Regions from separate parts of the Brevundimonas sp. GW822-FHT03E11 genome, predicted to be linked through region 2. Evidence: predicted binding sites of a transcription regulator. Region 2 holds the regulator's gene; the other holds the start of a gene.
What was found. Region 2 encodes LexA, which represses DNA repair genes until DNA is damaged. Its sites were predicted from a motif close to ATGTTCNCNANNTGTTCT; they were not measured.
Positions count from the first base shown of each region.

Region 1: a site for LexA is predicted at 2,030-2,047, ahead of AC1RKE_RS07730 (ImuA family protein). Genes of this name have one in related genera too.

Region 1 covers NZ_JBXANG010000004.1:16,558-19,963, forward strand. Annotated here, with positions in the region: gene AC1RKE_RS07725 (Y-family DNA polymerase) at 1-1,331, opposite strand, end outside; gene AC1RKE_RS07730 (ImuA family protein) at 1,246-2,004, opposite strand; gene AC1RKE_RS07735 (SOS response-associated peptidase) at 2,156-2,734, shown strand; gene AC1RKE_RS07740 (DUF736 domain-containing protein) at 3,081-3,374, shown strand.
Region 2 covers NZ_JBXANG010000004.1:156,823-160,228, forward strand. Annotated here, with positions in the region: gene AC1RKE_RS08415 (ComEC/Rec2 family competence protein) at 1-1,360, shown strand, start outside; gene lexA (transcriptional repressor LexA) at 1,354-2,052, opposite strand; gene trpC (indole-3-glycerol phosphate synthase TrpC) at 2,174-2,968, opposite strand; gene trpD (anthranilate phosphoribosyltransferase) at 2,965-3,406, opposite strand, start outside.

The sequences.
Region 1 (3,406 bases), 140 kb from region 2:
ATGCGGCGGCGGATTCCCCGCCAGGTGAAGTGGGTCGGCGGGTTGTCAGGCAGAAGCGCCATGGTCTCGATCGGCTCCGGTCTGCGGAACAGCCGCGTGGGACGCGGCCAGTCTGGCGTCCACGCCGCTCCGGTCGGCGCCGCCAGGGGCGCGACCTTGCGGATCGACCGCTCGGGAACCTCGCTCTCGACCGGGGCCAGACGATACAGCCGGTCGGCGCCGATGCGGTTCGACAAGCTATCGACCAGCATGGAGACATCCGGCGCCGCCTCCGCGCCGAGGCGCGTGGCGGCGGGGCGCCAGTTCAGCGGCTCGGCCGCGCTGGCCGCGAGCGTCATGCGATCGATTCCGAAGCCGGGATCGATCGTCTCAATCTTGTCGGTCAGCAGCCGCGTCAGACGGCGCACATCCCGGATCGGCTGGGCCAGACCGATGCGAACAGCCTCGATCCGGTTGTCGATGCGGAAACAGAGCCAGTCCAGTCGACGAGCCCCGAGACCGAGCGCCTCCAGTTGCACGCACAGGGTCTCGACAAGTCTTTCGGCGTAGCGCGCCAGGGTTTCGGCCGCGCCGATCGGCTCGGCGAAAATCCGTTCGACGCGCGGCGTCTCGGGCGCCTCAACCGGGACCAAGGGCTCGGCCGCCCGGCCATAGGCCTGGTCGAGCCGCCGCCCCAGCATCGCGCCGAAACGCAGTTGAAGCGGGGCGCGAGGTCGATGAGCGATGTCCGCGATCCGCTCGAAACCCATCCGCCTCAGGCTGGCGGTGAGGTCCGCCGGCAGGCGCAACGCCTCCAGAGGCAGGGGAGCGAGAGCCGAATCGACGCCGTCGTCTGCGATGAGGGTCTGGTCGGCGCGAAAACGCGCGACCGCATGGGCGGCGCCCCAGGTGGGGCCGATAACGCCACGGCCGGTAACGCCCGCCCCATGGAGCCGCGCCGTCAGATCACGCAACAGCGCCGCCTCGCCCCCTTGAAGGTGCGCGGCGCCGGTGATGTCGATCACCAGACCATCCGGCGGATCGGCCTGACAGACCGGCGCGTATCGGCGCATCGCCCACAGGGCGAGACGCTCCAGGGCGTCGGCGTCGCCGTTCGGGTCGGCGTCTCTCACGTCCAGTCCCGGGATCAGCGCCTGCGCCTGGGTCGCCGCCATGCCGACGCGCGCGCCGCATGCGGCGGCGGCGGCATTGCAGGCCGTCACGATTCGTTTGCGGCCGGTTCGGCCCGTGAGGAGGAGAGGGCGATCAGGCGGCGGCGCGTCGGCGCCCAGCCGCCGTCGCAGCCGATCGACGGACCAGTTCGGCAGGAAGAGCGAGACGACCCGTCTCATCGCAAGCGTCCACAATGAAGTCCGCCGCGTCGGCGCCGCGGCAACGCATGAGTTCGATCCGCCATCGCGCCCGGCCGACCCCAGGGACCGGCAGGGGGGCGGACGGCTCGGCGCTGACACGCCAGCGCGTCGCGGCGGCGGTCGGCTGGCCGAAGTCGGCGGCCTCGGCCGCGCGCCGCCATCGTCGGACCGCCAGGCCCATGACCCCGGAGGCTTCGGCGGCCAACTGAAGCCGGCGCGAGGCCGTCATCGTCAGGCGCGACGTCTCGCAAACGACGCCGGCCAGGCCGCCATGACGCAGCCCTTCCTCGAAACAGGCCATCAGAGATTTCTCGTCACCGGCTTCGAGATAGATGACCCGGTCCGGATCGAGACCGGCCTGGCTGAGCGCCGGGGCGAACAGGTCCGGTCGAGTGATGCACCACAGCACCTGTCCCGGCAGACGGGCGACGATGCCGGCCGCGAACAGCGCGGCCGCAGCGCCGCCTACGGCGTCGTCTCCGCCGCCGGCGACTTCGTGCAAAGCCCCCAGGGCCAGACCTCCGCCCGGAAGCGCGGCGTCCAGCGCAGCGACCCTGAACGGAAGCACGCCGACCGATTTGCGATCGGCCTGCTCCAGGGCGCGCACCTGTGCGCGCAGGTCTTCAAGGTCGGCCGGGCAGACGGCCTGCATGGACGGGTCCTCCCTGGGGAGATAAATGTTCTTTAAATGTTCTGGTTCTAAGGCGGCGTCGGAGTCAATCCGGCCGGCGTCTTATCCCCCGGGATTTGCGGTCGGCGCGGCCTCGTGAAATCCTCGGTTCAAGAGCACGGGAGGTCGTGTGATGTGCAACGAGTACCAGCTCATCCTGCCGTTCGACGATGTGATCGCGGCGTTCAATCTGACGGGAAACCGGCTCGTCTTTCCCGGCGGCATGCCGAACTTCGGCCCGATGGCCTCGATCCGCATCGGGGATCGGGCCCCGATCATCCAGATGGGGGCGGAGGGGCCCGAGGCCGTGATGACCCCCTGGGCCTGGAAGGGGCCGGGCGGACGCCCGGTCTTCAACTTCCGTTCCGATGGGCGATCCTTCGATGGCTCGCACCGGTGCCTGATCCCGGCGGACGGCTTCTTCGAATTCACCGACCCCGAGCCCGGACAGAAGCGAAAGACCAAATGGCGCTTCACCCTGTCCGGCCAGCGGCTCTTCTGGGTGGCGGGCCTGATCAAGGAGGGCGCCTTCGCCATGCTGACCACCGAGCCGGGGGAGGATATCGCCCCCTATCACGACCGGCAGATCGTGGTGCTTCGGCCCGAGGACGGTGCGGCCTGGCTCGACCTTCAGCGGCCACAGACCGAACTGTTGCGGGCTCTGCCCGCCGGGAGCCTTGACGTCGAGAAGGTCTTCCCCGCCGCAGCCTGAGCGCCGGTTTGAGCCTGGGCGGGTGGGAGCCTGATCAAGCGTGCCGGGGGCCATGGCGATGACCGGGTGTTCGGGGCGGCCGGGGTCTCGCATCCTTTTCGCGCCAGCCGGCGCGGCCTCTCGATGAGGCGGATCTGACCGAAACCCGGTCGGCTGGCGCAACCGCTTGCGCGACTTTCATCCCCGGCCTGACGGCCTTCCTCGCGAAACAAGAAAGTCTCTTGTCGCGGTCCTCCGCTTCGCTGCGGGGGCTCGCTCCGCTCTCCCTGCGCGCCGCCCGGGCTCCGGTCTCCCGATCGCCATCGAGGCCGCGGCAGGCGTGGCCCGAAGCAAAGGAGAGACTGACATGGCCACCATCGGCACCTTCACCGCCCAAGGCGACGGCTACACCGGTTCGATCAAGACCCTCACCCTCAACGTCAAGTCGGCGGTTCTGCGGCCCAACGAGAAGAACGACGACAAGGCCCCCGACTTCCGGATCTTCGCCGGCCAGACCGAGTTCGGCGCCGCCTGGAAGCGCAAGAGCCAGCAAGATCGCGACTACCTCTCGGTCAAGCTCGACGATCCCAGCTTCCCGGCGCCGATCTACGCCTCCCTGGTGGAGGTCGAGGGCGGACACAGCCTGATCTGGTCCCGCTGAACCAAGAGCCGCGGCGGCGCGGAGACCGCGCC
Region 2 (3,406 bases):
GATCAGCCCCGAAGACGTGGAGGTGATGCGGGATTCGGGTTTGGCGCACATCCTGTCGGTGTCGGGCCTGCATATGGCCATCGTCGGCGGCTTCGTCTTCTTTGCGGTCCGGCTGGGGGTGGCCGCCTGGCCGTGGCTGGCGCTGCGGGTCGCCGGCAAGAAGATCGCCGCATGGGCGGGACTGGCGGCCGTGGGCGCCTATCTGGTGGTGTCGGGCGCGCCGCCGCCGGCGGAGCGGGCCGCCGTCACGGCCGCCATCGCCTTCATCGCCATATTGCTGGACCGGCAGGCCGTGACCATGCACGGGCTGGCCGTCGCCGCCTTCGTGGTCTTGCTGATCCAACCGGAAGCCATCGTCACGCCGGGTTTTCAGATGTCCTTCGCCGCGACGGCGGCCCTGGTGGCCCTGGTGGAGGTCTGGCCTCGGCGGGTGCGCGAGATCGCGGCTCCCTGGCCGATCGTGGCGGTTCAGAGGTTTGGAGGCTGGCTGGCGGCGGCCGTCGCGGCCAGCGTGGTCGCCGGTCTGGCGACCGGACCCTTCGCCATGCAGCATTTCAACCGGACGGCCGTGTACGGCCTACTGGCCAATCTGGGTACGGCGCCGGTGGCCGATTTCGTCCTGATGCCGACCCTGGCCCTGGGGGCGGCGCTGGCGCCCTTGGGGCTGGGCGGACCCTTCCTTGCGGTGGCGGGGTGGGGCGTCGATCTGATGCTGGCGATCGGAACCTGGACCGCGGGCCTGCCCGGCGCGGTGCGGACGGTCGCCAGCGCGCCGGACTATGTGCTGCCCGTGGCCTTTCTAGGCGTGCTGTTCATCTGCCTGTGGCAGGGGCGGCTGCGGTGGCTGGGCCTGCCCCTGGCGGCGGCGGTGCTGGTCTGGCCGCGCGCGCCGACGCCGGACGTCTGGATCGGCGACGGCGGGACCAATGCGGCCTTTCATCGGGAGGGCGAGGCGATCGTCGTCCGGCCCGGCGTGCGTGAGTTTGCGACGGACCTGTGGTCCCGGCGGCGCGGTCTGATCTTGGCGGACCGCCCCGAGGCCGGCTGGGCCTGCGACCGCGCTTCATGCCGTCCCGAACTCACTGGGGCGGGGCCGGTCGCCCTGTGGTGGGGCAGGCGGACGCCGGACATGGAGCAGATGGACGCCCTGTGCCTTGCGGCCCCGGTGGTCAGCGTGCGGGCGGTGGTTCACGCCCTGCCGCCCTCATGCGACGGGCGGCTGGTTCTGGACGGGGCGGATTTCGCACGCGGCGGGGCGGTGGAGCTGTGGCGCGACGGAGCGGACCGCTGGAAGGCGGTGTGGACGGCCGACGTGCGTGGGAATCGACCCTGGGCGCGTCGGCCGGATCCGGATCAGTGATAGCGGCGCATGAGGCCGACCAGCTTGCCCTGGACCTCGACCTGGTCGGGGCCGAAGATGCGGGTCTCGTAGGCGCGGTTTGCGGGCTCCAGGGCGATGGAGCCGCCCTTCCGGCGGAGGCGTTTCAGCGTGGCCTCTTCGCCTTCGACCAGAGCGACGACGATCTCGCCGTTGTTCGCCGTGTCGCCGCGCCGGATGACCACCAGGTCGCCGTTCAGGATGCCGGCCTCGATCATGGAATCGCCCTCGATCTCGAGGATGTAGTGATCGCCCTTGCCCAGCATGGATTCGGGCACCGAGAGGCGTTCCTGCTCGTGCTGGATCGCGGCGATGGGGGTGCCGGCGGCGATCTTGCCCAGGAGCGGCAGTTCGCGCGTATCGTTGGCGGCTGAGGCCGCAGCGACGGGACGTGCGCCGCCGCCTTCGATGACGTCGGGCTTGAACCCGGCTCGGCCGCGCGGAGCGCCGGCTGTGGCCTGTTCAGGCAGTTTGGTCACTTCCAGTGCGCGGGCGCGGTGAGCGAGGCGGCGGATGAAGCCGCGTTCCTCCAGCGCCGTGATCAGCCGGTGAATGCCCGACTTGGACGCCAAGTCCAGCGCCTCCTTCATCTCGTCGAACGAAGGGGAGACGCCCGTCTCCTGAATCCTTTCGTGGATGAACATCAGCAGTTCATGCTGTTTGCGCGTGAGCATCGCCAAGCCCTCTTAAGCCCCTTCCTCGAATCGGAACGGGCCGTGAACATTGACGATGTTCTGTAAGTGTTCCTTCCTAATGTCAACTTAACGGCGTCGCTTCACCATGCACCGTGCGAGATCAGGCCGCCAGAAGGGCGCGGGTGGCGGCCTCGACGTCGGCTTGCCGCATCAGGCTCTCGCCGACCAGAATGGCCTGGGCGTGGGCGGCGGAGACGCGTTCGACGTCGTCCGGTGTGAAGATGCCGCTCTCGGCGACCAGGAGGGCGCGGACGGGGCTGAGCATCGCCAGGCGTTCCGTCGTGTCCAGGTCGACCTCGAACGTTCGCAGGGACCGGTTGTTGATTCCCACCAGATCGCCGCCGAGGGCGCAGGCGCGGGCCATTTCGGCCTCGTCGTGGGTTTCGATCAGGGCGTCCATGCCGAAGCGTTCGGCCTCGGCCAGCAGTTCGGCGGCCAGCCGATCGTCGATCATGGCCAGGATGATCAGGATGCAGTCGGCGCCGAGCGCCCGGCTCTCGGCGACCTGCCAGGGATCGACCAGGAAGTCCTTGCGCAGGCAGGGCAGGGCGGTCGCCGCGCGGGCCTGGCCCAGATAGACGTCGTCGCCCTGGAAACTGGGGCCGTCGGTCAGGACCGAAAGGCAGGACGCGCCGCCGGCCTCATAGGCCTTGGCGAGGGCCGGGGGATCGAAGTCGGGACGGATCAACCCCTTGGACGGACTGGCCTTCTTGATCTCGGCGATCAGGGCGGGGCGGCCGGTGTCCTCGACCGTTCGATTCAGGGCGGCGCGGAAGCCGCGCGGGGCCGAGGCGGCCTGGGCCAGGGTCTCGATCGCGTCCTGAGAGGTCGCGGCCTTGCGGGCGGCGACGTCTTCGCGCTTGTAGGCGGCGATGCGGGCCAGAACGTCGGTCATGGGGTGTCCTCCGTCTCCAGCGGCGTGGAGGTGATGCGGGCCAGACGATCCAGCGCCTGGGCGGCCCGGCCGTCGTCGACGGCGGCGGCGGCGAGGGCGGCGCCTTCCGACAGGTCCGCCGCCCGATCCGCGACCACGAGGGCGGCGGCGGCGTTCAGCAGGACGATGTCGCGGTAAGGGCCGGTCTGGCCCGCCAGCAGGGCGCGAAGGGCGGCGGCGTTCTCCTCGGCGTCGCCGCCGCGAATGGCGTCGATGGAGGCGCGGGGCAGGCCGGCGTCCTCGGGCGTGACCTGGAAGCGGCGGACGGCGCCGTCCTTCCATTCCGCCACTTCGGTCGGGCCGGACGTCGCCAGTTCGTCCAGACCCTGGCCGTGGACGGTCCAGGCGCGGGTCGCGCCCAGCCGGCCCAGCACCTCGACCAGAGGCTCGAGCAGTCGG